DNA from 3 places in the Serratia montpellierensis genome. Region 2 is predicted to be linked to each of the others. Evidence: predicted binding sites of a transcription regulator. Region 2 holds the regulator's gene; each other region holds the start of a gene.
The links. The regulator LexA, encoded in region 2, represses DNA repair genes until DNA is damaged. The targets are predictions, from matches to a motif close to TNCTGTATGTACATACAGNA.
Positions count from the first base shown of each region.

Region 1: sulA (SOS-induced cell division inhibitor SulA) is a predicted target of LexA. The motif match lies at 6,106-6,125, and genes of this name have one in related genera.
Region 3: FUU19_RS06460 (DNA translocase FtsK 4TM domain-containing protein) is a predicted target of LexA. The motif match lies at 5,460-5,479, and genes of this name have one in related genera.

Region 1 is NZ_VOSN01000005.1:145,201-155,547, forward strand. Features, by position in the region: gene FUU19_RS06130 (methylglyoxal synthase) at 1-387, shown strand, start outside; gene helD (DNA helicase IV) at 421-2,475, opposite strand; gene FUU19_RS06140 (YccF domain-containing protein) at 2,642-3,094, shown strand; gene yccS (YccS family putative transporter) at 3,121-5,256, shown strand; gene FUU19_RS06150 (TfoX/Sxy family DNA transformation protein) at 5,261-5,917, opposite strand; gene sulA (SOS-induced cell division inhibitor SulA) at 6,146-6,652, shown strand; gene ompA (porin OmpA) at 7,009-8,094, shown strand; gene matP (macrodomain Ter protein MatP) at 8,195-8,653, opposite strand; gene FUU19_RS06170 (AAA family ATPase) at 8,864-10,347, shown strand, end outside.
Region 2 is NZ_VOSN01000021.1:248,012-258,358, forward strand. Features, by position in the region: gene dnaB (replicative DNA helicase) at 1-1,187, opposite strand, end outside; gene FUU19_RS21800 (quinone oxidoreductase) at 1,355-2,338, shown strand; gene pspG (envelope stress response protein PspG) at 2,639-2,857, opposite strand; gene dusA (tRNA dihydrouridine(20/20a) synthase DusA) at 3,015-4,025, opposite strand; gene FUU19_RS21815 (sugar O-acetyltransferase) at 4,138-4,710, opposite strand; gene zur (zinc uptake transcriptional repressor Zur) at 4,955-5,467, shown strand; gene FUU19_RS21825 (CsbD family protein) at 5,570-5,779, opposite strand; partial or broken gene dinF (MATE family efflux transporter DinF) at 6,095-7,432, opposite strand; gene lexA (transcriptional repressor LexA) at 7,534-8,142, opposite strand; gene FUU19_RS21840 (diacylglycerol kinase) at 8,245-8,613, opposite strand; gene plsB (glycerol-3-phosphate 1-O-acyltransferase PlsB) at 8,763-10,347, shown strand, end outside.
Region 3 is NZ_VOSN01000005.1:225,256-235,602, forward strand. Features, by position in the region: gene FUU19_RS06450 (replication-associated recombination protein A) at 1-890, opposite strand, end outside; gene lolA (outer membrane lipoprotein periplasmic chaperone LolA) at 958-1,569, opposite strand; gene FUU19_RS06460 (DNA translocase FtsK 4TM domain-containing protein) at 1,768-5,394, opposite strand; gene lrp (leucine-responsive transcriptional regulator Lrp) at 5,515-6,009, opposite strand; gene trxB (thioredoxin-disulfide reductase) at 6,664-7,635, shown strand; partial or broken gene FUU19_RS06475 (LysR family transcriptional regulator) at 7,711-8,599, shown strand; gene gstA (glutathione transferase GstA) at 8,693-9,310, shown strand; gene cydD (heme ABC transporter permease/ATP-binding protein CydD) at 9,486-10,347, shown strand, end outside.

The sequences.
Region 1 (10,347 bases), on a different contig from region 2:
GCTCTGTTGGAGTGGGTAGAAAGCCACAAGACTATTCTGGCGCAGCACCAGCTGTACGCCACCGGCACGACCGGTAATCTGATCCAGCGCGCCAGCAGCATTCCTGTCACCAGCATGCTGAGTGGCCCGATGGGCGGCGATCAGCAGGTTGGCGCACTGATTGCGGAAGGCAAGATAGACATGCTGATCTTCTTCTGGGACCCGCTGAACGCGGTGCCGCACGATCCGGACGTGAAGGCGCTGCTGCGGCTGGCGACCGTATGGAATATTCCGGTGGCCACCAACCGCTCAACCGCGGACTTTCTGATCGACTCTCCGCTGTTCAAAAGCGAGGTGGAGATCGCCATCCCCGACTATCAGCGCTACCTGCAAGACCGCCTGAAATAGTCCTCACGGCCTGGCTGGCGCCAGGCCTGATGCCTACGGTTTTTTCTGCACCGGTACGCCAAGATCTTGCAGCTGTTCGACGAACACCGAAGGGCGTTCACGATCCTGCAACAGCCATACCTGATGTTTGGCGCGCGTCAACGCGACATACAACAGACGACGCTCTTCGGCATCCGGGAAATCCTCCGGCTGCGGCAGTAGCACCTCTTCCAACACCGACTCGCGCGCTACGGCGGGGAAGCCGTCACGCCCCTCATGCAAACCAGCAATGATGACGTATTCCGCTTGCTGCCCTTTACTGGCGTGGATGGTCATAAATTCCAGATCCAGCTTGGGCCAGCGGGTGGCCGCCTTCGCCAGCGTCTCCGGTTTCAGATGATGGTAGCGCGCCAGCACCAGGATACGCTCATCCGGTTTGGCATAGCCGCTCAGCTTATCCAGCAAGGGCTCCAGCTGCTCGTGCGGCAGGATCGCCACCGACTTTTTATTGCCCTTGCTCAGGCTGTTGAGCGGCTTTTTCAACTGGTGCGGGTTCTGCTGCACAAACCGGTTGGCTACCTCACCGATACGGTCATTGAAGCGATAAGTGGTGTCCAGCGCGCACTGCGCCCCTTCACCGAAGTGGGTGGCGAAAGCCGTGGTTAACGTCAACTCTGCACCGCTGAATCGATAAATCGCCTGCCAGTCATCCCCCACCGCAAACAGGCAGGTCTGCTTGTTTTGCCGGCGCAACGCCGCCAGCAACAGCGCACGCTGCGGCGAGATATCCTGAAACTCATCGACCAGAATATGTTTCCACGGGCTGACGAAGCGCCCCTTATCGAGAATATTGACCGCCTGATGAATAAGGCCGGAGAAGTCCACCGCCCCTTCCTCTTTCAAGGCGCTTTTCCAGGCTTTCAACAGCGGTGCCATCAGCCGGATGCGTTTTGAAAACAGATCGCGGATTTCTTCATCCGCCTGCTCAATCATTTCCGCCTGGCTGCCGCCGTGCATGCGCATCAGCCCCAGCCAGCGTTCCAGGCGGCCCGCCAGCCGATCCGCCAGACGTTGATCCTGCCAAAAATCGCCTTCCGGCACTTCCCATTCCAGCTCGTCGGTCAACCATTGACGCCACCCCTTGGCCTGGGCTTTTTTCTCAGCGCACTGTTGGCGCCAATGGGTAATCAGCAACGCTTTGCGCGCGTTGGCATCGGTTTCCAACCGGCTGATGGCCGGGGCTTTGCGGCTGCCTTGTTGAATGATCTGCAGCGCCAATGCATGGAATGTCTTGGCCTGAATACCGACATCGCCCAAACGCGCTTTGATGCGATCATTCATCTCACTCGCAGCCTGACGGCCGAACGCCAACAGCAAGATTTGGCCCGGCTCCGCTTCCTGACGGCGCAGCAGCCAGCCGGCGCGCGCCACCAGCACCGACGTTTTGCCGCTGCCGGCCCCCGCCAATACCAGAACAGAATCCTCGCCGTTGATCACCGCACGGCTCTGAGAGTCATTAAGCGGTGAGATCTCGACGGTCTGGAAGAAGTCGTGATGTTGCTCCAGCATGCGCTCGGTCCACTGCCGATTGCGTTGTTCGACGCAGCGCAGCCCCTGCTGCAGCCATTCCAGACACAGATGGTAATCGGCCCGGCAGTTATCAAACTCATCCAGACGCGCAACCGGCATCGGCAACGCGGAGAAAGCCTCGTGGATTTGCTGTTGCAGCTTGCCCAGCTCAGACTTTTTGAACCATTTATCTTGCTGCTCTATGCGCTGGATCTGAGCCACCTGCTGTTGCAACACGCCGGCGCTGACCTCGCTCATTTCGGCGCTCCACTGCTGCCACGCCTGCTGCAGATAATGATGAAAACGCTGCGTTTCCTGCCATTCGGTGCCGTGTAGCCGCACCACTTTTTCGTCCGGCAATTCAAATTCCAGCTCGCCCCAGACGATGCCGCGCTTGCACCTGACCTGAATCAATTGATTGAAGGGGATCAGGTATTCATGTTTTTCCCCGCTCACCTCAACGCCGGCGTGCAGCAACCGCACGCGGTTATAAGGGTGCTGAGCCAGGTGTTTCCCCAGCGATGTCGCTTTAAGTTCCATATCGTCGCGCCATGACTATGTTGAGATTAAATAACGGATATCTGCCAGTTTACCTGCGATAAGCAGTGGCACTCTAGCGCTAAAAAAAGGGTAGAATAGATTTTGCGTTTTTATCGTGAATACGCCCGCATCGCGGTTTGGCCATCATTAGAGCAGAATGACGTCTATGCGTACTGTACTGAATATTCTTAATTTTGTGTTGGGCGGTTTTTTCACCACGCTGGGCTGGCTCATCGCCACGGTGTTCAGCGTATTGTTGGTCATCACGCTGCCCCTCACCCGCTCCTGTTGGGAAATCACCAAACTGTCGCTGGTGCCGTTCGGCAACGAGGCAATCCACGTCGATGAACTCTACCCGGAAAAAAGCAATGCGCTGCTCTCCGCCGGCGGTTCGCTGCTCAACATTATCTGGTTGGTGCTGTTCGGCTGGTGGCTGTGCCTATCACATATCGCTGCCGGTATCGTGCAGTGCGTTTCGATCATCGGCATTCCGGTGGGCATCGCCAATTTCAAGATTGCCGCCATCGCGCTGTGGCCGGTGGGGCGCCGCGTCGTCTCGGTAGAAATGGCTCAGCAAGCGCGTATTGAGAATGCTCGCCGCCACTATCATCAGCGTTAATTTTTTCTCCGTTTGAGGAGTTTTTCGTGCTCTCTTTTGCACCCGCAGTTCGTCGTTATACTTACAACAGCAACCTGCTGTATCACTTGCGCATCCTTATTGCGCTCATCGGCACCACCGCCGTTCCCTGGTGGCTGGGCATTCCCAAGCTGACCATTCCGCTCACGCTGGGCGTCGTGGCGGCGGCCCTGACTGATTTAGATGACCGCCTGGCCGGCAGGCTACGCAACCTGCTGATCACGCTGGTGTGCTTCTTTGTCGCCTCGGCTTCAATCGAGCTGCTGTTTCCCTATCCCTGGTTGTTCGCCCTTGGCTTAACCACATCGACCTGCGGGTTTATCCTGCTCGGCGCCTTGGGGCAACGTTATGCCACCATCGCCTTCGGCGCATTGCTGATCGCGGTTTATACCATGCTCGGCACCTCCATGTACGATGCCTGGTATCAGCAACCGCTGCTGTTGGTGATCGGCGCACTGTGGTACAACCTGCTGACACTGGCGGGCCACCTGCTGTTCCCTATCCGGCCGCTGCAAGAGAACCTGGCGCGCTGCTACGATCAGCTGGCCAACTATCTGGATGCCAAAGCCAATCTGTTCGATCCCGATGCCGAGCGCGATGCCGACCTGCCATGGATGGATGTCGCAATGGCCAACAGCACGTTGGTCGCGCTGCTTAACCAAACCAAAGCCTCGCTGCTGACGCGCCTGAAAGGCGATCGCGGCCAGCGCGGCACCCGTCGCACCTTGCACTACTATTTTGTCGCGCAGGATATCCACGAACGCGCCAGCTCTTCCCACGTTCAGTACCACGCGCTCAGCCGGCAATTTCGTCACAGCGACATTTTGTTCCGCTTCCAGCGTTTGCTGAGCATGCAGGCACGCGCCTGCCGCCAATTGGCGCAATCGATCCTGCTGCGGCAAAAGTACCAGCACAACCCGCGCTTTGAACCGGCTTTCAGCCGCATTCAGGAGGCGCTGGCGCGCATCGCCGAAACCCAGGGCAACAATGAGCAGACCAAAGCGCTGGCGCATCTGTTGAAAAACCTGCATGCGATCGATGCGCAGTTGGCCAATATCGAATCAGAGCAGACGCTGGCCAGCGGGCAAGCAGAAGAGAACAGCCTGGCCGACGACCGCTTAACCGGCTGGAGCGATATCCGGCTGCGCATCAGCCGCCATTTGACGCCTCAGTCGGCCCTGTTCCGCCACGCGATCCGTATGTCGGTGGTGCTGTGCGTGGGTTACGCCTTCATTCAACTCACCGGCATGCAGCACGGTTACTGGATCCTGTTGACCAGCCTGTTCGTCTGCCAACCAAACTACAATGCTACCCGCCGACGCCTGGCATTGCGCATCATCGGCACCCTGGCCGGTATCCTGATCGGCCTGCCAATCCTCTATTTCGTGCCTTCACTGGAAGGACAGCTGGTGTTGATCGTCATCACCGGCGTTCTGTTCTTCGCTTTCCGCACCGTACAATATGCGCACGCGACGATGTTCATCACGCTGCTGGTGCTGTTGTGCTTTAACCTGTTGGGTGAAGGATTCGAAGTGGCAGCCCCGCGCGTTTACGATACCTTGCTGGGCTGCGCCATCGCCTGGGCGGCAGTCAGCTTTATCTGGCCGGACTGGCAGTTCCGCCAATTGCCGGCGGTGGTGGATAAAACGCTGAATGCCAACTGCCGTTATCTGGACGCCATTCTGGTGCAATACCACCAGGGTAAGGATAACGGCCTCGCCTACCGCATTGCGCGGAGAGATGCCCACAACAGCGATGCCGAACTGGCTTCGGTCATCTCCAACATGTCCGCCGATCCCAAGGCCGACAAGGCGCTGCAGGAAGCCGCCTTCCGCCTGCTCTGCCTGAACCACACACTCCTGAGTTATATCTCGGCGTTGGGTGCGCACCGCGAGCGGCTGAACACCCCAGCCACGCTCGATCTGCTCAATGATGCCGTGTGTTACGTGGACGGCGCCCTGCATCAGGAAGAACAGAACAGCCTGCGCATTGCACAGGCGCTGGAACAGCTGGCGGAGCGCATTCGCCAAGCCGTTCCGGAACCTGAAAGCAAAGAACAGCTGGTTTTGCAACAGGTAGGGCTGGTGCTCGAACTTCTGCCGGAACTCACCGCGCTGCACACCCAAATCAATAAGACAGCCTAATAATTCAGGGCCCGCTCGGCGGGCCCTGAATCACCGGCTCATGTCCATGGCGGCGCATCGCCATCATATGGTCGAACCAGCGCACCAATTCGTCATGCAATTCAGCCGGTAATGCCGCCTGATGATACCCGGCGATCGCCCCGCCCAGCGACAACAGGACTCGCAACCCCAGATTGGTCTGCTGTTGAAGGAGACAAAGATAGCTGCGTTTTGCGCCCTGCAACCGCAGGTCATAGGCGTTGTGGATACCCGCTCGCCACAACAATCGCTCCATATTGACATCTATATTCGGCAGCGCCTTCAATCTGCCGTGGTCGCCGGCCTTGAGCCGCTGTTCCCGGCGGGCCTCCCTGACAGCTTGCCAGGCCAGTCCCACCAATTCGTTACGTTCCCGCCACAGAGACTCGTCAACCCAGTAATAGCGCAAAGTAATGGGCACACCGCGCTTGGAATAGACCATATTGACCATGCCCCGAGCGCGAAAGGCCGGTTCCATGCTCGCCGTAGCCCGCAGATACAGCTCGCCTTCCGCTATCACCGCAAACATCACCCCCTCAGCCAGCAGCCCATAGCCGCCAAACTGTGACCGCGTGGTGATGGCGCCCAGCGCCGCAAAGCAATTTTTAGCCTGCGCGATTCTTCTCGTCGACATCCTTTTCATAGCATTCCTCCTTTTAGGTTCCGGTCGTATTATTTCTCTCATCAATGAAAAAAGTAACGTGAACAACTAATTAGAAAAATACGCACTATCCGTCTGCATGCCAATCACAAAAGACATCGGTACAAAAAATGATCGCAATTATGCGAGCCGCTACGAAAATTTGGGTTGATCTTATCCGAAATCAGGGATACTGTATAAACATACAGTAACACGACGGGCGGGAACTTTATGCGTACTCAATCACTCTACCAACCTCATTTTAGCCATGGCTCTTTTACCGCGAACAGCGTTGCGAAGAACACGAATGTCGGCAAAGAGAATGGCTTGATCAGTGAACTTGTTTACAACGAGCGCCAGCCCGCAGTGGCTCAACTGTTGTTGCCCCTGCTGCAGCAGTTGGGCAAGCAGTCTCGCTGGCTTCTGTGGCTGACGCCGCAGCAAAAGCTAAGCAAACAATGGCTGCAGCAGTCTGGCCTGCCGGTAGATAAAATGGTGCAATTGAGCCAAATCAGCCCGGTGAATACGGTTGAGGCAATGGAAAAAGCGCTGCAAACGGGGAATTACAGCGTGGTTCTCGGCTGGTTGCCCGAGCTAACGGAGGAGGATCGTCTAAAATTAAGACGTGCGGCAGAATTGGGTAATGCCTACGGATTTATCATGCGTCCTCAACGTGACATTGACCCGACTCACGGACACTGTTCCACCCTAAAAATTCACTCTTCTTTGTATCATTAAGTAAATTTAGGATTTTTCCCATCATTTTCGCACCCCGTAGAGGGAACCTTTGCGGGATAAGGCACAAAGCTAGTCCGGCCGCGGTTTGCCAAGCAAAAACGCCCGATGAATCGCCGTTTTTTTAGGCTAAGAATGTTAGCAAATATGTACGATTCTGCGTTTTTTTTTAGAGCCTTATCACATCACACTTGTAACTTTCGCGCCACGTTGTAGACTTTACATCGCCAAGGTTGCTCTATAACGTCAGAAAAACTGGCGAGTAACAAACGAGGGCTTAAACCTTGGCGAAGGAATTTAACCAAGGGCTTAAACAGCTTTAAAGCTCATTGCCTATTTGGATGATAACGAGGCGCAAAATGAAAAAGACAGCTATCGCATTAGCAGTGGCACTGGCAGGTTTCGCTACCGTAGCGCAAGCCGCTCCAAAAGATAACACCTGGTACACCGGTGCTAAACTGGGCTGGTCCCAGTACCATGACACTGGTTTCTACGGTAACGGTTACCAGAACGGTATCGGCAACGGCCCAACCCACAAAGATCAGCTGGGTGCCGGCGCGTTCCTGGGCTATCAGGCAAACCAATACCTGGGCTTCGAACTGGGCTATGACTGGCTCGGCCGTATGCCTTACAAAGGCAGCGTGAACAACGGTGCTTTCAAAGCGCAGGGCGTTCAACTGGCCGCTAAACTGAGCTACCCAATTGCTGACGATCTGGACATCTACACTCGTCTGGGTGGTATGGTATGGCGCGCAGATTCCAAAGCTAACTACAACAACGGCAGCGCTGGTCGCCTGAGCAACCACGACACCGGCGTTTCTCCGCTGGCTGCTGTTGGTGTTGAATACGCACTGACCAAAAACTGGGCTACCCGCCTGGACTACCAGTTCGTAAGCAACATCGGTGACGCAGGTACCGTTGGCGCACGTCCAGATAACACCATGCTGAGCCTGGGCGTTTCTTACCGCTTCGGTCAGGATGATGTAGTTGCTCCAGTTGCTCCAGCTCCAGCTCCGGCTCCAGTTGTTGAAACCAAGCGTTTCACTCTGAAGTCTGACGTGCTGTTCAACTTCAACAAAGCAACTCTGAAGCCACAAGGTCAACAGGCTCTGGATCAGCTGTACTCCCAGCTGAGCTCCATGGATCCTAAAGACGGTTCCGTAGTTGTTCTGGGTTACACCGACGCCGTTGGTTCTGCTCAGTACAACCAAAAACTGTCTGAAAAACGCGCACAAAGCGTTGTTGACTACCTGGTCTCCAAAGGCATCCCGTCAGACAAAATCTCTGCACGTGGCATGGGCAAAGCTGATCCAGTTACAGGCAACACCTGTGGCTACAAAGCTGGCCGCGCTACCAAAGCTCAGATCGACTGCCTGGCACCAGATCGTCGCGTAGAGATCGAAGTTAAAGGTATCAAAGACGTTGTAACTCAGCCTCAGGGCTAAGTTTACTCGCCTAATAAAAAACCCCGCATTGCGGGGTTTTTTTCGTCCTGCTGGTATCAGAACATTCAAGACTATGTGTAACTAAGGCGCTCTGCCCTGTTTACTTAGGTTCTTTACCGAGAATCGCCTTCAAGTCTTCTTTCAATGATGACATCTGATTCGCATACTTCTCTTTGCGTTCGGCATCTTCGATAAGCTGCACAACGGTTTCCGACAGCGTGACGCCGCGACGGCGCGCCAGGGCAGCCAAACGTTGCCAAACCAAAAACTCCAGATCGATAGATTTTTTGCGCGTATGCTGGTGTTCTGCGTTAAAATGACGTTTGCGGCGGGCGCGGATCGTTTGCTTCATCCGGTTATCCAGTTCCGGATTCATGTGAGCGGCAATCCATGCAAGTACCTTTACCGGCTCATTTTCCAGCTTCAGCAGCTCGTTAACCGCTTCCTGAGCAGCGCTGTTTTCAATGTAGCGGGTAATAAGCTCCCCTTCCCGGTGCTTTTTCACCAGGTACTTCCATTTCCAACCGCTCTCCAGATTTTCCAGTTGCTGATATTTCATCTTGAGCTCTTCAGTGACCGCGTAACTTCAAATAAGCATAACAGCTTTGCGCCGAATTTCCCCGGCAATTAAGCCGTCTTTTAGACTGTTTTTTGCACAGTCATCGCGTGATGTCAAACTCCCTGACGCCAACTGGCACTCCACATGTATCAAGCCGCCGTTATTCTTGTATAATCGCCCTTTCCCTTTTTGACGATTGCATCTAACACTTTGACCAATAACCGACTTGAATGGCAATCTTTATTGCCGGACGTAACGCCTTATCAGGCGATATTTGATACCGCCGCTCAGTTGGCACCCGTGCCCTTTTCCGCCATTCAGCCTCGGCTGGAAAATGCCCTGACGCTATTTTGCCACCCTCAATCGCCACCGCGTTTCATGCTGTTGAAAGCGCAAGAGACGCGAGAGTATCTGGAACTGGTTGCTAACGCCGTCAAACCGCTGCTGACGAAAGACACGGCATGCTGCGGCAGCCACTATGTCATTCAGGATGGCAAGGTCAGCGTAGAACCTGCCAGCCGTGGCGATGAACCTTTCGCCGCCGGCGGTGCTTGCCTGTTCCAGGAGTGGATTGAGCCGGAGCAGCTGTTTGGCTGCGTGCGGATCCACCACGGCGACATTACCCTGCAGCCAGGTCTGGTGCACCAGGCCAACGGCGGCGTTCTTATTCTGTCGGCCCGGGCGCTACTGGCTCAGCCGCTGCTATGGCTGCGGCTGAAGCAGATGATCGGCCAGCGTCAGTTCCATTGGGTTTCGCCAGACGAAACCCGCCCGCTGCCGGTAACCATTCCACCGATGCCGTTGGACCTAAGGCTGATTGTGGTCGGCGATCGTCACGGCCTGGCCGATTTCCACGATATCGAGCCGGAGCTGAGCGAACAAGCGGTCTACGGCGAATACGAAGACGATCTGCAACTGACCGAAGTCGATGATATGGCGCAGTGGTGCGGCTACGTCAACGGCGTGATCGCCGCTCGGCAGTTACCGATGTTGGCGGCCGATGCCTGGCTACCGCTGATCGTCCAGGCAGTGCGTTATAGCGGTGACCAGGGCGTCCTGCCACTCTCGCCGGTTTGGCTTGGCCAGCAACTGTCCGAGGCCGCACTGTACGCCGAAGAGGAGCGCATTACCGCCAAGGCGTTTGAAGCGGCGTTGAATGCCCGCGAATGGCGTGAAAGCTATCTGGCCGAGCGTATGCAGGATGAGATTGAGCTCGGCCAGATCCTGATTGAGACCGAGGGTGAAGTGGTCGGGCAGATCAACGGCCTGTCAGTCCTGGACTATCCCGGCCATCCACGCAGCTTCGGCGAGCCCTCACGCATCAGTTGCGTGGTGCATCTTGGTGACGGCGAGTTTACCGACGTCGAGCGCAAAGCCGAACTGGGCGGCAACCTGCATGCTAAAGGCATGATGATCATGCAGGCGTTCCTGATCGCCGAACTGGATCTGGATCAGCAGTTGCCTTTCTCCGCCTCGATCGTCTTTGAACAATCTTACGGCGAAGTAGATGGTGACAGCGCCTCGCTGGCTGAGCTGTGCGCCTTGATCAGTGCCCTGTCACAGCAGCCGATCACACAACAGATCGCCGTCACCGGCTCCGTCGACCAATTCGGCAACGTACAGCCGATAGGCGGCGTTAACGAAAAGGTCGAAGGTTTCTTCGAAGTTTGTGTACGCCGCGGCCTGACGGGCAA
Region 2 (10,347 bases):
GCACGCTGCTCCAGGCTACGGTTCAGCTGCGACAGCGCCACCACCGGCACCTGCAACTCTTTCGCCAGCGCCTTCAGCGAGCGCGAAATCTCGGCGATCTCCAGCGTACGGTTGTCGGACAAGGCCGGCACGCGCATCAGCTGCAGGTAGTCGATCATGATCAGGCTAAGCCCGTCGTGCTCGCGGAAAATGCGCCGCGCGCGCGAGCGCACTTCGGTCGGCGTCAGGCCGGAGGAGTCGTCGATGTACATGTTGCGCTTCTCCAGCAGAATGCCCATGGTGCTGGAAATGCGCGCCCAGTCCTCGTCGTCGAGCTGGCCGGTACGGATGCGCGTCTGATCCACGCGCGACAGCGACGCCAGCATACGCATCATGATCTGCTCGCCGGGCATCTCCAGGCTGAAGATCAGCACCGGTTTTTCCTGGGTCATCGCGGCGTTTTCGCACAGGTTCATGGCGAAGGTGGTTTTCCCCATCGAAGGACGGGCGGCGACGATGATCAGATCGGACTTTTGCATGCCCGCGGTTTTCTTGTTGAGGTCCTGATAGCCGGTATCGACCCCGGTCACACCGTCGTGCGGCTGTTGATACAGCTGCTCGATGCGCGATACCGTGTCTTCCAGGATGCGCTCGATGCCCTTCGGGCCTTCGTCTTTGCTGGCGCGGTTCTCGGCGATTTGGAATACGCGAGATTCTGCCAGGTCGAGCAGGTCTTCGCTGCTGCGCCCCTGCGGATCGTAGCCGGCGTCGGCGATCTCGTTAGCCACCGAGATCATCTCGCGCACCACCGCGCGCTCGCGCACGATGTCGGCGTAAGCGCCGATGTTGGCGGCGCTCGGGGTGTTTTTCGACAGCTCAGCCAGGTAGGCGAAGCCGCCGACCGAGTCCAGCTCGCCCTTCTGCTCCAGCGATTCGGACAGGGTGATGAGGTCGATAGGCTTGCTCATCTCCAGCAGACGCTGCATCTCGGTAAAGATCAGGCGATGCGGGCGGCTGAAGAAGTCGTTGGCGACCACGCGCTCCGCCACGTTGTCCCAGCGCTCGTTATCCAGCATCAAACCGCCCAACACCGACTGCTCGGCCTCCAGCGAGTGCGGCGGCATCTTCAGCCCTTCCATCTGACGATCTCTGGAACGCTCTCTGGTTTCGTCCGCGTTTGTTTTGTTGGTTGGTTTTTTTCCTGCCATGAAACGTAGTCTTTATCCGGTTGCGAATGAAGGATCTTGACGCGAGAGTATACGTGATTTTTGCGTCATAACCGATGCAAAAAAGGTATTGAATCCCGCACGGGTGAACTGGATCTCCGATACTAAAAAGAATAGGGTGAAATCAGACACCCAAACGAGGTAACGATATGGCCAAGCGCATTCAATTCTCCGCCACCGGCGGGCCGGAAGTCTTGCAATACGTTGATTTTACTCCGCTCGATCCCGCCGCCGGCGAAGTGCAGATCGAGAACAAAGCGATCGGCATCAACTACATCGACACCTATGTGCGCAGCGGGCTGTACGCGCCGGCGAGCCTGCCGAGCGGCCTCGGCACCGAGGCGGCCGGCGTGGTGGTCAAGGTTGGCGCCGGCGTCAGCGCGATCAAACCGGGCGACCGGGTGGTGTATGCGCAGTCGTCGCTCGGCGCCTACAGCGAGATCCACAACGTGCCGGAAGAAAAAGTGGCGCTGCTGCCGCATAACCTCAGCTTTGAGCAGGGTGCCGCCTCTTTTCTCAAAGGGCTGACGGTACACTACCTGCTGCGCCAGACCCACGACGTGCAGCCGGGTGAAGTGTTCCTGTTCCATGCCGCCGCCGGTGGGGTTGGGCTTATCGCCTGCCAATGGGCCAAAGCGCTGGGCGCGCGCCTGATCGGCAGCGTCGGCTCCGACGAAAAGGCCGCGCTGGCGAAACAGGCCGGTGCCTGGGCCACCATCAACTACCACAAAGAGGATATCGCCCAGCGGGTGGCAGAACTGACGCACGGCGAGAAGGTCGGCGTGGTGTACGATTCGGTGGGGCAAAGCACCTGGCAGGCCTCGCTCAACAGCCTGAAACGGCGCGGCCTGATGGTCAGCTTCGGCAACGCCTCCGGCCCGGTGACCGGCGTCGATCTGGCGCTGCTGAATCAGAAGGGCTCGCTGTACGTCACCCGCCCTTCCCTCAACGGCTACATCACCAACCGCGCCGAGCTGCAGTACGCCAGCAACGAGCTGTTCTCGCTGATCGGCAGCGGCGCCATTCGGGTGGAGGTGAAAGACGAGCAGAAATTCGCGCTGGCCGACGCCCAGCGGGCACACCAGGTGCTGGAAAGCCGCAGCACCAGTGGCTCCAGCCTGCTGATCCCCTGATAGCGGCAAAAGAAAAGGGCTCCTTACGGAGCCCTTTCTGTTACTGCGTTTTGTAGGGGTAGAGCAGAGTCCGCCAGAGACAGGGGGTTGCTTCAGCAACACGAATTTTGATTGTCTCTCACGGTGATGAAATCGGTCGCATCACTGCATCGACCCACATCCTAACAGCCCCGTCCGGCAAAAAACACGCTTTATGTGCCACATCGCGCGGTAAAACTGCCAAGCTGTGATCGCTGCCGCATTAGCGGGGCGGGCAGTTATGCAATTTTCATCGCGACTGACTGATTATTCAGCAAAAAATCAGTAACGCCTGATCTGTGGTTTCTGCATCGACCGGTAAATCCATACCCCGACGACCGCCAAAATCAGCCACGGCAGCAGCTTGATGACCACCGCGAACAACCCGCCCAACAGCATGAACGCCGCCGCCACCAACAGCGCAGCGAAGATCCCCAGCAGCGAGATGCCGGTCACCATCAGCATCATCACAAAGCCAATGAGAAAGAAGATTTCCAACATGATTGCTCCTTTGCAACTCAACGTATCTGCAGAGTGGATTACAAGAAGCGTGCCAGAACGGCGAAAGGGCTAACCTATTGAAAAAACGGGGCAGGCATCCGGCAATGCGCCGAATGCCTGGCGAAAAAGACTAACTGTTGGTCAAATTTTTGGTGGGTTACGCCATTTCGACACGCGGCTGACGCACCAGCGCCAGCGCCTGCTCCACCACCCGCGCATCGGCGCCCGGCTTGTGGGCGTTCTCGCTCAGGTGGCGACGCCACTGGCGCGCGCCCGGCACGCCCTGGAACAAACCGAGGATGTGGCGGGTGATGTGGCCGAGATAGGTGCCGTTGGACAACTCGCGCTCAATATACGGATACAGCGCTTCGACGATCGCCACGCTGTCCGGCACCGCGGTCTGCGCGCCGAACAGTTCGCCGTCGACCCGCGCCAGGATGCCCGGGTTCTGGTACGCCTCGCGCCCCATCATCACGCCGTCCAGATGCTGCAGGTGCTGCTGCGCCTCTTCCAGCGTTTTCACCCCGCCGTTGATGGCGATGGTCAGCGCCGGGAAATCCCGCTTCAACTGATAAACGCGCGGGTAGTCCAGCGGCGGCACTTCGCGGTTCTCTTTCGGGCTGAGGCCGGAGAGCCAGGCCTTGCGCGCGTGGATGGTGAACATATCGCACTCGCCGCGCCCGGCGACGGTCTGGATAAAGTCGCACAGGAAGGCGTAGCTGTCCTGATCGTCGATGCCGATGCGGGTCTTCACCGTCACCGGGATCGACACCACGTCGCGCATCGCCTTGATGCAGTCGGCGACCAGCGTCGCCTGCCCCATCAAACAGGCGCCGAACATGCCGTTTTGCACGCGATCGGACGGGCAGCCGACGTTGAGGTTAATCTCGTCGTAACCGCGCTGCTCCGCCAGCTTGGCGCAGTGCGCCAGCGCGGCCGGATCGCTGCCGCCCAGCTGCAGCGCCACCGGATGCTCTTCTTCGCTGTAGGCCAGGTAATCGCCCTTGCCGTGGATGATCGCGCCGGTGGTCACCATTTCGGTGTACAGCAGCGTTTCCTTGGTCAGGAGGCGGTGGAAGTAACGGCAATGACGATCGGTCCAGTCGAGCATCGGCGCGATGGAGAAACGATGGGCGGCGTAGGTTGGGGCGTGGTTGTCTTTCGTCATGCTGAGTTACTGGCTACCTGAGTCTGTCTGGGTTCAACGAACGGCGCGCGGCCGCAAACGGCTATTATAACGACAATCGGCGCCGTTGGGAAAACCCGCCTTCGCTTCCCCCCTATTCCAACGCGCGGATAACCCGGCACGGCTGCCCCAGCGCCAGCACATTGGCCGGGATGTCGCCGGTCACGATGCTGCCCGCGCCGATAGTCGTGCCGTCGCCGATGGTCACTCCCGGCAGGATCACCACGTTACCACCGATCCACACGTTGTTGCCGATGGACACCGGCTGTGCCGAAGTGCGGAAAGGAAAGGCCGGGTCGCCGGTAAAGCGTTCGCCAGCCTTCAGCGGGTGGCTCGGCGTGTAGATTTGCACGTTGGGGCCGATCAGCGTGTTGTCGCCGATGGTGATGGTATTGCAATCGAGGAACACCGCATTGACATTGATAAAACAGTTCTTGCCGATACGAACATGCTGCCCATAGTCGCACCAGAATGGCGTTTCAATCCAGCTCGCCTCGCCCCAGGCGCCGAACAGCTCACCGAGCAGGCGGTTTTTTTCGTCCGCCTGATGCGAATCCAGCTCGCCCAGGCTTTTGGTTAACGCTCTGGCCCGATGGTACATAGCAATCAGTTCTTCATCGCGGCTGTTGTACTCCAGGCCGCTTAACAGCTTCTCTCTTTCCGTCATCACACAAGGCTCCTGCTCATAGCGGGGTGAAACGCGTTATACCGCCCTCGCCCGCCGCTCTCCAGCGCTAAAACCGGCAATGTTGATTTGCCGCCCGGCGGAGGGGAAAAGTTGTGATGCATCTCTCTTTTAGCGACCTCGACGCGCTTTTCCCTGCGCTATCCTCAGGGGAAAAGGGGGCAACTCTCGGCGATTCGCCGTAATCATGGTAAAATCGGCTTTTTTACGTACCGGGATATTTGCGATGAACTCAACCACCCAGGAAAAGCTGTTGGCACAGGCGGAACGCCTCTGCCAGCAACGCAATGTGCGATTGACGCCGCAACGGCTGGAAGTGCTGCGTCTGATGACTCAGCAACCCGGTGCAATCAGCGCTTATGACCTGCTCGATCTGCTGCGCGTCGCCGAACCGCAGGCCAAGCCGCCGACGGTATACCGCGCGCTGGATTTTCTGCTGGAGCAAGGGTTTATCCATCGAGTGGAATCGGCCAACAGTTACGTGCTGTGCCACCATTTCGAACAGCCGATGCACACGTCCGCACTGTTTATCTGCGACCGCTGCGGCCAGGTGACCGAACGCACGACAGAAGGCGTAGAGGAAACGCTGCAGAAACTGGCGCAGGAAGCCGGATTTGCGCTGCGGCACAGCGTGGTGGAAGCACACGGTCTGTGCGCCGGCTGCGTGGAGGTTGAGGCGTGCGACAGCAAGCATGACTGCGCCGAACACGATCACAGCATCGCCATCAAGAAGAAGTAATACGAAGTCAGGTACCTCCCTGTACCTGCGGCCGGGGCGCCAGAGGATGAGAGCGACGCCGGCCTGCGCTGGGTAAGCCGCCTTCAATGGCGGCCCTGCAGATTACCAGCGGTGTTTGGTGTGATCTTCCCAGGCTTTCACCTCTTTCTCGGCCGCCTCTTTCTGGTAACCGTAGCGCTCCTGGATTTTGCCGACCAGCTGTTCGCGTTTCCCTTCGATGACCGTCAGATCGTCATCGGTCAGCTTGCCCCATTTTTCCTTCACTTTGCCTTTAAGCTGCTTCCAGTTACCGTCGGCTTGATCTTTATTCATAGTCTCTCCGTTAACCTGTGGTGAATCAGTGATCCCTGTCGCCGGCCGGGGTTAACCAGAAATTTTTCTGACCGATACCCCCTTCACCTTAAGGAATACCGTTCCCCTTTATTCTCCAGCCACATGATTCATTCTAGTTGAACATGGAAATAAAAAAGCCAAACATCAGAATAAAAAACCATTAAAAAACAAAATAAAAATAAAAAACGCCAACAAACAACGAACTAAGCCGGGAAAAACCAGGCTGAAAACATGTAAGCAAACATGAACCAAAACATAAGGGAAATTAATAATTAACCCAGCAAAGCGTCCGGTTTAGCGAGCGGCAAACCAGCTGCCGCGCACCTGATGGCGGTGCCAAATCCAACCCAGCGCCACGCCGCGCAACGTCAGAAACACCGCCAGCGCCAGCCAAAGCCCGTGGTTGCCAAGCAGCGGCACGCTGAACAGCGCCACGCCATATCCTGCCGCGGCCACCGCCATGCTGTTACGCATCTCGGCGCCGCGCGTGGCGCCGATAAACATGCCGTCCAGCAAATAGCACCACACCCCGACCAGCGGCAGAATGACCTGCCACGGTAAATAGTGGGCGGCCAACGCACGCAGCTCCGGTAAGGAGGTCAACGCCGCCACGATCTGCTGGCCTGGTGTATGCCATCACCGGCCGAAGGCCAACGCGACCAACCCCGCCTGCCTGCAGGCCGCGTGCCACACCTTACGCAGTTGGCTGTCGTCCCGGGCACCGTAGGCGTGGCCCGAATGGGCCTCCACCGCATAAGCGAAGCCGTCGAGCGCATAGGCGGTAAACGTCAGCAGGTTCATCAACACCGCGTTAACCGCCACCACGTCGCTCCCCAGGCGAGCGCCGAAAATGGTCAGCGATGCGAAGCACAGTTGCAGCAACAGTGAACGCAACATGATGTCGCGGTTAAGCGCCAGCAGCCGACGCAGATCGCCACGCCAGGCCTGACGCAGCATCGGCAGGGTGATACCGCGCAGGCGCATTACCCGCCACGCCAGCCACAGGCCAAGCAAGAACGTGGCATATTCGGCGATGGCGGTTGCCGCCGCCGCCCCTCGCACGTTCCAGCCCAGGCCCATCACCAGCCAGATATCCAGCACGATGTTCAGCAGGTTGCCGACGATCAGCAGGATCACCGGCGCCCGCACGTACTGCACGCCGAGCAGCCAGCCCAGCAGCACCAGATTAGCCAGCGCCGCCGGCGCACTCAGCCAGCGGATTTCAAGAAAACGCCGCGCCTGTTCCAGCACCTCGCCATTACCACCGACGATCCGCAGCGCCAGTTCGATCAGCGGGTAGCGCAGCAGGACGATCGCCGCCCCGGCCAGCAGCGCCAGCAGCAGCGGCTGCATAAAGGCGCGCGCCAGCGCCTGCGGGTTCTGTGCCCCCAGCGCCTGCGCCGCCAGGCCGGTGGTGCTCATGCGCAGGAACAACAGCAGCATGAACAGGAAGCTGGTCGCCACCGCGCCGATCGCGACGCCCCCCAGATAGATCGGGCTGTCGAGGTGGCCGATCACCGCGGTGTCCACCAGCCCGAGCAGCGGTACGGTGATATTGGAGAAAATCATCGGCAAAGCCAGGCGCCACAGGGCTTTATCGGTGTCGCTGGTGAAGACGGAAATCAAGCGCATGATGAAATGTTCCCGTAGCAGTGGCGAAGGACAAGGTCAGAAACAAAAACGCCCCAGAACAGGGGCGATTGATACAAGGGGTGGCACTGAGGGTGCGGCGATTAGATCCAGTCGCCGTTGCGTATCACGCCGACCGCCAGCCCTTCGATAGTGAAATTCTGCTGGCGCAGATCGACCACGATCGGTTGGAATTCGTTGTTCTCCGGCAGCAACTCGACCACGTTGCCGTGTTTTTTCAGGCGTTTGACCGTCACTTCGTCTTCGATGCGTGCCACCACGACCTGGCCGTTGCGCACGTCTTGCGTTTTGTGCACCGCCAGCAGATCGCCGTCCAGAATGCCGATGTCGCGCATCGACATGCCGTTCACCCGCAGCAGGAAATCGGCGCTCGGCTTAAACAGGGAAGGATCCACCTGGTAGTGCCCTTCGATGTGCTGCTGCGCCAACAGCGGCTCGCCGGCGGCGACGCGGCCGATCAGCGGCAGCCCCTCTTCTTCTTCCATCAGCAGGCGGATACCGCGCGACGCACCGGAGACGATTTCGATCACGCCTTTGCGTGCCAGCGCCTTCAGGTGCTCTTCGGCGGCGTTAGGCGAACGGAACCCCAGACGCATCGCGATCTCGGCACGCGTTGGCGGCATGCCCGTTTGCGAAATATGATCGCGAATCAGATCGTAGACCTCTTGCTGTCTGGTAGTTAGTGCTTTCATTCCGCCCCCTGTTTGTTTATACAGTCTTGCTGTGAGTATATACAGGTAAGCGCGGATTGGGAACCGAAGAATAAATAAAAATCAGTCAGTAGGCGCCTTTCGTCAGCCAAAATGCTGCCACAAGACCGTGCCCCAAACGAACAGCGCCAGTACGATCGCCAGCGACACCGCCGCCGACCCCATGTCCTTGGCCCGTCCGGACAGCTCATGGTGTTCGCTGCCGATGCGATCCACCACCGCCTCGATCGCGCTGTTCAGGATCTCGACGATCATCACCAGCGCTACCGATCCGATCAATAAAATGCGCGCTATCGCACCCACATCCAGCCAGACTGCCAGTATGATAGCCAAGAGGGTGACCACCAGTTCCTGTCGGAACGCCGCCTCGTGTTGCCAGGCGGCGGAAAGCCCTTTATAGGAATAGCCGGCGGCCTTGATGATGCGGGTCAGTCCGGTTGCTTGGTTTGCCATGTTTTCGTGCCTTTCTCAGAGGTCGGTCATAATAACAAGAGTCTAGAACAGTCCGCGCTGACGGCTCTCGGTTTTCGAACACCACAGATCTGCTACCCGGTTTCTGGTATGCTTGCGGCGCATTGCTAACAAGAGGCTTCACGTTGTTTATGTCAGGTTGGCGTAAAATTTATTATAAAATATTGAATTTACCACTTAAATTGTTGGTAAGAAGTAAGGTCATCCCTTCAGATCCGGTTACCGAGCTAGGGTTGGATCCCTCACGGCCGATTTTGTATGTTTTACCTTACAATTCCAAGGCGGATTTGCTGACGCTGCGCACCCAGTGCCTGGCGCAGGATCTGCCCGATCCGCTCAACTCGCTGGAGATCGACGGCACCGTGCTGCCGAGCTACGTGTTCATTCACGACGGCCCGCGCGTGTTCCGCTACTACACCCCGAAAGAAGAGTCGGTAAAGCTGTTCCACGACTATCTGGATCTGCATCGCAGCAATCCGGATCTCGACATTCAGATGCTTCCGGTTTCGGTCATGTTCGGCCGCTCGCCGGGCCGCGAAGGCCACGGCACGCCGCACCTGCGTCTGTTGAACGGCGTGCAGAAATTCTTCGCCGTGCTGTGGCTCGGCCGCGACAGCTTCGTGCGTTTCTCCAACACCGTTTCGCTGCGCCGCATGGCGACCGAACACGGCACGGATAAAACCATCGCGCAGAAACTGGCGCGCGTGGCACGCATGCACTTCTCGCGTCAGCGCCTGGCCGCGGTAGGCCCGAGCCTGCCGGCCCGTCAGGATCTGTTCAACAAGCTGTTGGCGTCCAAAGCGATCGAAAAAGCGGTCGAGGACGAAGCGCGCAGCAAGAAGATCTCGCACGAGAAGGCCCAACAGAACGCCATCGCGCTGATGGAAGAGATCGCCGCCGATTTCTCCTACGAAACCGTGCGCCTGTCCGACCGCGTGCTGAGCTGGACCTGGAACCGGCTGTATCAGGGCATCAACGTCACCAACGCCGAACGCGTGCGCCAGCTGGCGCAGGACGGCCACGAGATCGTCTACGTGCCCTGCCACCGCAGCCACATGGATTATCTGCTGCTGTCCTACGTGCTGTATCACCAGGGCCTGGTGCCGCCGCACATCGCCGCCGGCATCAACCTCAACTTCTGGCCGGCGGGTCCGATCTTCCGCCGCCTGGGCGCGTTCTTCATCCGCCGCACCTTCAAGGGCAACAAGCTGTACTCGACGGTGTTCCGCGAATACCTCGGCGAGCTGTTCACCCGCGGTTACTCGGTGGAATACTTCGTGGAAGGCGGCCGTTCCCGCACCGGGCGTCTGCTGGAGCCGAAGACCGGCACCCTGTCGATGACCATTCAGGCGATGCTGCGCGGCGGTGCCCGTCCGATCACGCTGGTGCCGATCTACATCGGCTACGAGCACGTGATGGAAGTGGGCACCTATGCCAAAGAGCTGCGTGGCGCCACCAAGGAAAAAGAGAGCCTGCTGCAGATGCTGCGCGGCCTGCGCAAGCTGCGCAATCTGGGCCAGGGTTATGTCAACTTTGGCGAGCCGCTGCCGTTGACCGCTTACCTCAACCAGCACGTGCCGCAGTGGCGCGAGTCTATCGATCCGATCGAGGCTCAGCGCCCAAGCTGGCTGACGCCGACGGTCAACGATCTGGCCGGCCAGATCATGGTGCGCATCAACAACGCCGCCGCGGCCAACGCCATGAACCTGTGCTCCA
Region 3 (10,347 bases), on a different contig from region 2:
GCGATCGCCACCTGCATGCCGCGCGGATCGGCGTTGCCCACGTCTTCAGAGGCAATCGCCAACAGACGGCGCGCCACGTAGAGCGGATCGCCGCCGGCGGTAATGATGCGCGCATACCAATACAGCGCCGCGTCCGGCGCCGAGCCGCGCACCGATTTATGCAGCGCGGAAATCAGATCGTAATAACGGTCGCCCTTGTTATCGAAGCGCGCGCTGCGCTCGCCTGACACCTCTTTCAGCAGCTCCGGCGTCAGCACCCGCACGCCTTTGGCATCGATCTCCGCCATGTCCGCCATCATTTCCAGGCTGTTCAGCGCCCGGCGTGCATCGCCGCCCACCAGCTCGGACAGCAGGCGGCGCGTTTCCGCGGGCAGCTCGACGTTCTGATTGCCAAAGCCGCGCGCCTTGTCGCTCATCGCCTGATCCAGCACCTGGCCGATATCTTCGGCGGTCAGCGCCTTCAACAGGTAAACGCGGGCGCGGGACAACAGCGCCGAGTTCAGCTCGAACGACGGATTTTCGGTGGTGGCGCCGATAAAGGTGATGGTGCCGTCTTCGATGTGCGGCAGGAAAGCGTCCTGCTGGCTCTTATTGAAACGGTGCACTTCGTCGACGAACAGGATGGTGCGGCGGCCGGCGTCGCGATTTTGCCGCGCCCGCTCGATCGCCTCGCGGATCTCCTTGATACCGGAGGTCACGGCGGAGATCCGTTCGACATCCGCCTGACCGTAACGGCCGATCAGCTCTGCCAGCGTCGTCTTCCCGGTGCCCGGCGGCCCCCATAAAATCATCGAGTGCAGCTGCCCGGCCTCGATGGCGCGCGGCAGCGGCTTGCCGGCGGCCAGCAGGTGCTGCTGGCCGATATACTGCGCCAGCGTGGTCGGCCGCATACGCGCGGCCAACGGCTGGAACTCATTCTGGGAAAAATCGAGCGACAGATTATTACTCACTTGCACCTCACTGGCGCTGGTCGTCCAGCGTCACCCCCTTCGGCGGGGTAAATTTGAATTTGGCCGGATCGGCGGCGACGTTCTGCTGGCTTTTCAGCGTGTAGGAACTGCGCTGGCCGTCCTGCTCCACCGCAGCGAAGCTGCGAATGGTACCGCTGTTGGTCACGCTGATGGCGAACTGCTTCAGGTTGCCGCTGGCAGACTTCGGCGTCAGCTCGAAATCATCGCCCTTTTGCTTCACGTTGTACTGTTTCCAGTCGCTGGCATTATTGCGGGTGATCAGCATAAACGGCGTATTGCCGGTGGCGTTCTTCAGCCAGGTCGCCGTCACCTGCTCGACGAACGGATTATAGAACCACAGGGTCTGGCCATCAGAGACCAGCACGCTCTCATCGGGCGACGTCATGTGCCAGTTGAAGAGGTTTGGCCGCTTCACCCACAGCTCGCCTTCCCCCTGTTGCACCGCAGCGCCGTCGGCGCTGGTCACGGTTTGTGAGAAGCTGGCGTGGAAACTGTTCACCTTCGCCAGGCGACTTTGCAGATCCTGTGCGGCATCGGCCAGCACGGAGGTAGAAGCGAATCCCGAAAGCAGACAGCAGGCAACTAACAGTTTTTTCATTATTCCAGATACCTTATGAAATGCGTTAACCGCAGGGCGACGCCGTGCGGGTCAAATCAACCCTATACCCGCTTACTTTACCCGAAGCCGGCGATCGGCCGGTAGGCCAATGTTCCGAGAAGAAACGGGTTTACGCTTCTTTGCACAAGGGCCGCTTAAGCGGCCCTTTCTTATTGAATTGCAATGGCTAAACGACCATCAATCGTGCCGAGGCGGCGCCAGCACCTCGCGGTTGCCGTTGTGCCCCTGCTCGCTGACGATGCCCTGCGCTTCCATCTGTTCGATGATGCGCGCCGCGCGGTTATAACCGATACGGAACTGGCGCTGCACGCCGGAGATGGAGGCGCGGCGTTTATCCACCACGAAATCCACCGCCTGGTCAAACAACGGATCCAGCTCTTCGTCACCGTCCATACCGCCGCCGGCACCGCCCTCACCGTCTTCGCCGCCGCTGAGAATGCCCTCTTTATATTGGGGCCGCTCGCGCGCTTTCCAATCCTTAACCACCGCGTGCACTTCCTGATCGCGCACGAATGCGCCATGTACGCGCACCGGAATCGAGGAGTTCGGCGCCAGATAGAGCATGTCACCCATACCCAGCAAGGACTCGGCGCCCCCCTGATCGAGGATGGTGCGGGAGTCGATCTTGCTCGACACGGTAAAGGCGATACGCGTCGGGATGTTGGCCTTGATAAGACCCGTGATCACATCCACCGACGGACGCTGGGTCGCCAGCACCAGGTGGATACCCGCCGCACGCGCTTTCTGCGCCAGGCGAGCGATCAACTCTTCGACCTTTTTGCCGACCGTCATGATCAGATCGGCGAATTCGTCGACCATTACCACGATGTACGGCTCTTTCTCCAACACCGGCGGCGTGATGTCCATGCTGTCGGTCGGTTTCCAGAACGGATCCGGGATCGGGCGCCCCATCGCTTCGGCCTGATCGACGCGCTCGTTGTAGCCGGCCAGGTTACGCACGCCCAGGGCAGACATCAGCTTGTAGCGACGTTCCATTTCGCCCACGCACCAGCGCAGCGCATTGGCAGCGTCTTTCATGTCGGTGACCACATCGGTCAACAGGTGCGGAATACCTTCGTAAACCGACAGTTCCAGCATTTTCGGGTCGATCATGATAAAGCGCACTTCTTTCGGCGTGGCTTTATACAGGATGCTCAGGATCATGGCGTTGACCCCGACCGACTTACCGGAACCTGTGGTACCGGCGACCAGCAAGTGCGGCATTTTGCCCAGATCGGCCACCACCGGTTCGCCGGAGATGTCCTTACCCAATACGATGGACAGCGGCGACGGGTTGTCGCGGAAGGCCGGGCAGTCCAGCACTTCGCGCAGGTACACCGTTTGACGCTTGGCGTTCGGCAGCTCCAGACCGACGTAAGGCTTACCGGGGATCACTTCCACCACGCGCACCGCCGAAGTCGACAGCGAGCGCGCCAGATCGCGCGACAGGTTGGAAATGCGCGCCGCTTTAACGCCCGGCGCCAGATCCAGCTCGAAGCGGGTGATGACCGGCCCCGGCAGGATGTCCACCACGTCGGCTTTCACGCGGTAATCGGCCAGGCTGGCCTCCACCAGGCGCGCCTTCTGTTCCAGCGCGAAGGAGTCGACCGGCTCCACCTCTTTCGGCGCTTCGGTCAGCAGATCCAGCGTCGGCAAGGGCGTGGTCGGCTTCTGCAGCGGCTGATCGTTGCGCATCAGGAACGGGTGAATCAGGCTGTCCATCGCCGGATGTTGCTCGGCCTGAGATTGCTGAGGCTGCTGCACCGGTTGTTGTGGCTGCTGATATTGCTGCTGCGACGGCGGTTGATACTGCTGTTGCTGCGGCTGTTGATACGGTTGAGAGTGCGGTTGCTGAGGTTGGGCAGCCGGCGCCGCAGGCTCAAACTGGCCAAACGGCACGTCGTCCTCTTGCTCGCTTTGCTGTTCAATGCGCTCTTCAAGCTGTGGGGACAGCGTGAACATCGGCTCGCTCGGGCCATCGTCCACTAAATCCGCCATCGGCGAGAAGCTGAAAGCATTGCGGGTATCGACCGGGCTGGCGGCCGGCGCCTGCGGGGCAGTCTCTTGCTGGCCATAACGTGCCTGCTGTTGCTCGGCGAACGCCTGACGCAGCGCAGCCTCTTGCCGCGCCTCTTCATCGTCCTGTTGGACTTCACCGTAACGTTGATTCTGTTGTTCGGCGAACGCCTTGCTCAGCTCGGCTTCCTGCTGAGCATTTTCATCATCCTGCTCCGGCTCGTAGCTTTCGCCATAGCGCTCGCTTTGCTGCGTAGCGAACGCCTGGCGCAGCGCGGCTTCCTGCAGCGCCTCTTCTTCCTGCGGATTTATCGCCGTCGGCTGTTGAGGCTCCGCCTGGCGCTGTTCCTGCTCGGCCGCGCGCTGCGAAGGCAGCTTGATGCCGTAGGAAGCCAGCTCGCGGCGGGTCGGAATACGCACCGGATTCGGCCGCGGCAACTCAGGGCCGATACCCTGTTTAACCTGCGAATTGCCGTCGCTGGTGGCCGTGAAGGCCGGCATAAAGGTCGCCGCTGCGGCGCCCGCCGCGGCAGCGGCTGCCGTATCCAGCTGCGGCTTGGCGCCGGTGGCGCTGAAACCACCTGCTCCGCTGACGTCGGCACTGTCGCGCTGCGCGGCGGTAAAATCAAAGGGAGAACGTGCCGGCGGCTGCGGTGCTGTCGGCTCTTGCCAATTGCCGAGGCGCGGCTCATCATCGTCCCGATAAGGATCGGCAGGGCGCGTCGCCTTAGGCGCTGGCGTTTCTTCCGGGATTTCGAAGGAATACAGCGGCGGCGTGGCGTCTTGCGCCGGGGCGCTCACCGGGTGCTGATTGACCGAGGCCGGCGCTGTCGGTGCCACCGTTATCGACGGCGCCTGTGTGGCGATCGGTGCAGCAACGGGCTCGTGGATCTCTGCCGTCACCGCCGGTGCAGGCGAAGCCGCCGGCGCGATTGGCGCGGCGTCGGCTTCAACCTCACTATCGTCGGCTCGCAGGCCGCTGAGCAACGGATCGGCGGCGTCTTCCGCCGCCTCTTTGGCGCTTTCGGTGACCGAGGGTGCGGAGAACAGCACGTCGTCATCGGCAGCCGCGGCTCCGGCGGCGGTCGCCGCAGCCGCGGCGCCCTTCCCTGCCTGCTCAGGCTCGTCATCAACGTAACGCTCGTCATCCTCGAAATAGCGATCTTCGCGACGTGAGCGATTGGTCATCACCGTCGCGACGCCCAACACCGCACCGCCAATCTTCTCGGCGATCACCAGCCAGGACCAGCCGGTAAACAACGTCAGCCCCGCCGCCCACACGCACAACAGCGCCAGCGTAGCGCCGATGCCGTTGAACCACGGCAACATGGCGTTGCTCAGCAGGCTGCCGATCACGCCGCCGGAAGCGAAGTAATAGAGATCGTCAACGTTCAGCGCCGCCAACCCACAGGAGGTAAGCACTAACGCCAAGGTGCCGATCAGGCGCAGGGAGAGCGCGAAATAGTCGATGTAGTCTCTGTTGCCGCGCTGGCGATAGGCCGCCCAGCACAGGACCAGCATGATCGGCGGTATCGCGTAGGCGAGCACCCCGAAGGTGAAGAACAGCGTGTCGGCCAACCAGGCCCCAACACCGCCACCCAAGTTGTGAATCGGCTCATGCCACGCGGTCTGCGACCAGCTTGGGTCAGACGGGTTGAAACTGACCAGCGCAGCCATGAGGTAAACGGCAAAAATCGCTACCACGATAAGCGCAGCTTCCAGCAAACGCCGGCCACTGCTGAGTCTTTTCAGGGTAACTTCTTTATCTTCTGTATATTCCTGGCTCAAGAAAGGCTCTCCAGGTTCCTGTTAGCTGACATAGCAACAGCGCCGAGAAGCTTCCCCGGCGCCGAAACTGTATGAATAAACAGGAGTGTAACCAATTTAATCAGGTTTTGCACCTGCACCTTACCGTGTTTTGATAACCAGACGGTTACTCTGTTTCACTTCTTCCATCACTACGTAGGTACGGGTGTCGTTAACCCCCGGCAAACGCAGCAACGTTTCGCCCAGCAGTTTGCGGTAAGCCGACATGTCCGGTACGCGGGTTTTCAACAGGTAGTCGAAATCACCGGAAACCAGATGACACTCCTGAATCTCTTCAAGCTTCTGCACTGCCGAGTTGAATTGCTCAAACACGTCCGGCGCGCCGCGGTTCAACGTGATCTCCACGAAAACCAGCAGGGACGCATCCAGATAATGCGGGTTGAGCAATGCGGTATAGCCATGAATGAAACCCTGGCGCTCGAGACGGCGCACGCGTTCTAAACATGGAGTCGGGGATAACCCCACGCGCTTCGAAAGCTCGACGTTCGAAATACGCCCATCCTTCTGCAGCTCATTCAGGATGTTGCGGTCGATACGGTCAAGATCTTTACCCGGGCGTTTCTTGTTGTCTGCCATTATTATTGTCTCTCTTATTTTCTTCCGTGCACTTGCCACACCCTAGCCAACGTCAATGTGTAAGGGTTCGTTCCAAGCGAAGACCCGATGCCTGTCATATGCTTCTTCACTACCATCATTCCACGCCGCGCAGCCTGTCTGTCCAACCCCGCGCAACGCCGGTAACGACGTTTCGGTCGAGAAAAAATCAGCAAACGCTTGCGCGCCCTGCTCCGCACATCCACCGCGTATTGTCGCCTTGCGGCGTAAATACGTACGATTTGCTGGTGTTACGGGGATAATTTCTTCTTCCTATGATGTTTTCGCAAATGCGCAGCGGATTGTCAAAGTAAAAGAAGCAAAATCAGAACAACGTACCGTCATGAAAAGTCTGCATCCCATTTTTGGTTATGAATCGCTGGCAGATAAACCCCGGCAGGGAGCGGCTGAAGTCGCAGAATGCGCCGTTTTTGCGCGGTTGGCGATTCGGTAGCCGAATGCGGCTTTGATAAGGTAAATTTCTGCGTTCGGCGTACGATTTGCCGACAGCGGGTGCATTAATAGGCGACAACTATCATACAAATCGTTAACAACGTCGCCCGGCGCTTTTTTTACTGCGCCATTTTCCCTACAATCGGCTTCATTGTCCGCCATTGTGGAATAAAGAGGTTATTCATGGGCACGGCTAAACATAGCAAATTACTGATTCTGGGCTCCGGCCCGGCCGGTTACACCGCCGCCGTCTACGCGGCGCGCGCCAACCTGAACCCGGTGCTGATCACCGGTCTGGAGCAAGGCGGCCAGCTGACCACCACCACTGAAGTGGAAAACTGGCCGGGCGACGCCGAAGGCCTGACCGGTCCGGCGCTGATGGAGCGCATGCGCGAGCACGCGGAGAAGTTCCAGACTGAGATCGTCTTCGATCATATCAACAACGTCGATCTGCAGCAGCGTCCGTTCCGCCTGTTCGGCGACAGCGGTGAATACAGCTGCGACGCGCTGATCATCGCGACCGGCGCCTCCGCCCGCTACCTTGGCCTGCCTTCCGAAGACGCCTTCAAGGGCAAAGGCGTTTCCGCCTGCGCGACCTGCGACGGTTTCTTCTACCGCAACCAGAAAGTCGCCGTGGTCGGCGGCGGCAACACCGCCGTTGAAGAAGCGCTGTACCTGTCCAACATCGCCGCCGAGGTTCACCTGATCCACCGCCGCGACAGCTTCCGTTCGGAGAAGATCCTGATCGACCGGCTGATGGAAAAAGTGAAAAGCGGCAACATCGTGCTGCACACCGACCATACGCTGGACGAAGTGCTGGGCGATGAAATGGGCGTGACCGGCGTGCGTATCCGCAGCACCAAAGCGGAAAACGAAACCCGTGAGCTGGAGCTGGCCGGCGTGTTCATCGCCATCGGCCACAGCCCGAACACCGGCATCTTCGGCGGCCAGCTGGAGCTGGAAAACGGCTACATCAAGGTGCAGTCCGGCATTCACGGCAATGCGACCCAAACCACCATCCCCGGCGTCTTCGCCGCAGGCGACGTGATGGATCACATTTACCGCCAGGCGATCACTTCCGCCGGCACCGGTTGTATGGCGGCGCTGGACGCAGAGCGTTACCTGGACGGCATCGCCGGCGCAGAAGTCTGCTAAGACGTTCTCTTCATCAGCAAAAAGCGGCTCTCGAGCCGCTTTTTTTGTCTTCAGCCCCCAGGAGGATGCACGCCGATGCATAATCTTCTTCACTGGCGCCTGCTGGTTGCCGTCGCCGACAGCGGCACCATCACTCAGGCTGCGGCGATCTGCGGTATGACGCAGTCTGCCGCCAGCCAGTCCATCGCTCAACTGGAGACGATGCTGAGCACCCGGCTTTTGGTGCGCCAGCCACACAATGTCGTCCTGACCCAAAGCGGCCTGCAGATCGTCGCCCATGCCCGCTCGATGTTGGCAGGGCTACGGGCCATTCAACAATGCGCGCAGCAAGCCGGTAACGCGCACGCGGGCAAAATACGCCTGGCCAGTTTCCCGTCGGCATTCAGCACGCTGTTGCCGCCGCTGCTGCGCAAATTTCGCCGTCTGTACCCCGACATTGAGCTGATTACGCTCGAGGGCACCGACCACGAAGTGGAGAGCTGGTTAACATCGGCAACGGCAGACATCGGCGTGGTGCTCAATCCGGCACCGGAGCGGCTGTGTTTCCCCTTAGGGGGAGGATGCCTGGTTGGCTGTCGTGCCCAGCGCGCACCCGCTGGCGCGAGAACGGCGGCCGGTGGTGCTGGATGCCCTGTTCCGGCTGCCTTTCATCCTGGCGACCGGCGGATGCGATGTGAATGCGCAAAGTTTGGCGCAGCAGTCGGGCCTGGCGCTAGCCGATGTCCGCGCCACCGTCAGCGACTGGCAAACGGCGTTGACGCTGGTCAAGGAAGGCACGGGCGTCGCGCTGATGCCCGCGTCCGTGATCCCGCCCGATGCGCTCGGAGTTTGCGCTCTGCCGCTCGTTGCGCCGGTTTATCGCCGTTTCGGCCTGGCCTGCTCATCCGAGGCGGTGACCCAGCCCCCCGTCCAAACCCTGCTGAATTACCTGCGCGAACAGGAGCAAACCCTGGCCAGTCGCTGAGTTAATAGCAGCTTTCTGAAATTTCCATTTCCCCGCCGGTGCCCGCATCGGCATGCTGTGGCAAGCGTTCTCATTGACCCACAAGGAAATAGCATGAAGCTGTATTTTGCTCCCGATGCCTGCTCGCTGGCCCCACATATCGTCCTGCGGGAATTAGCGATCCCTTTCACCCTGATCAGGGTGAACAATCGCAGCAAGCGGTGCGCCGACGGTGAGGATTTCTATCGCATCAACCCTAAAGGTTACGTCGCCGCCCTGCAGCTCGACGACGGCAACGTGATCACCGAAGGCCCCGCCATCGTTCAATTCCTCGCCGACCTGCGCCCAGAATACCGGCTGGCGCCGCCACCGACGGCCTTTGAGCGGGTACGGCTGCAGGAGTGGCTTAATTTCATCACCAGCGAGATCCATGCCGGCGCCGCCCCTTTATTCAATGACGCCCTGCCCGACGACGCCAAGGCGTTGCTGCGCGACAAGTTGAGACGGCGATTGGGTTATCTCGCGCAAGCGTTGGCACAGCAAATCTATCTGTTGGGAGCGCATTTCAGCGTCGCTGACGCTTATCTGTTTACCGTGTTGCGCTGGATGGCGCGCTTCGAGATTTCGCTGAGCGAGTGGCCGGCGCTCCAGCATTATGTGGCGCGGATCGCAGAGCGAGCGTCGGTGCGCGCCGCTCTGGAAGCCGAGGCCGCGAGTGAGGAAGTCAAATAGTCGGTAACGCGTCTGTTATAGCCACATTTGGCCGCTTTATTATTTTCAGTCTGCCGGGTGACGAGGTAACATGGGACCTCGCTTGTTTGTCGCCGATTGCGCCAAACACTATTATTTAACAGTACGTTAACCCAGTCCGTAACAAACGGGCACCGGCGACGCAGACGCATATCTGATGAAAAAAACCAGACAGCAACAGTTAACCCGTTGGCTTAAAACCCAGAGTTCGTTGGCGCAGCGTTGGCTGCGCCTTTCCATGCTGTTGGGGCTGTTCAGCGGCCTGCTGATCGTGGCGCAGGCATGGCTGCTGGCCAGCCTGCTGCACGCCCTGATCATCGAGCATACCCCGCGCGAACAGCTGATCCCTTCGTTTATCTGGCTGGCCGCCGCGTTCGCGCTGCGGGCGCTGTTAAGCTGGTTGCGGGAACGGATCGGTTTCCTGTGTGGGCAGGTGATCCGCCAGCGTATGCGCCAACAGGTACTGGATAAGCTGCAGCAGCTTGGCCCGGCCTGGATCCAGGGCAAACCGGCGGGCAGCTGGGCCAGCATCATCGTCGAGCAGATCGAGGATATGCAGGATTATTACTCGCGCTATCTGCCGCAGATGTATTTGGCGGTCTTCATCCCGCTGCTGATCCTGATCGCCGTCTTCCCGATCAATTGGGCTGCGGGCATCATTCTGCTGGCGACCGCGCCGCTGATCCCGCTGTTTATGGCGCTGGTCGGCATGGGAGCCGCCGACGCCAACCGCCGCAACTTCGTGGCGCTGGCGCGATTGAGCGGCAATTTCCTCGACCGCCTGCGCGGCCTGGACACCCTGCGGCTGTTCGACCGCGCGCAGGCCGAAACGGCGCAGATCGCCAAATCCTCCGAAGACTTCCGCAGCCGCACCATGGAAGTGCTGCGCCTGGCTTTCCTCTCTTCCGGCGTGCTGGAGTTCTTCGCCTCGATTTCCATCGCCGTGGTGGCGGTGTACTTCGGCTTTTCCTACCTCGGCGAACTCAACTTCGGCAGCTACGGCCTCGGCGTGACGCTGT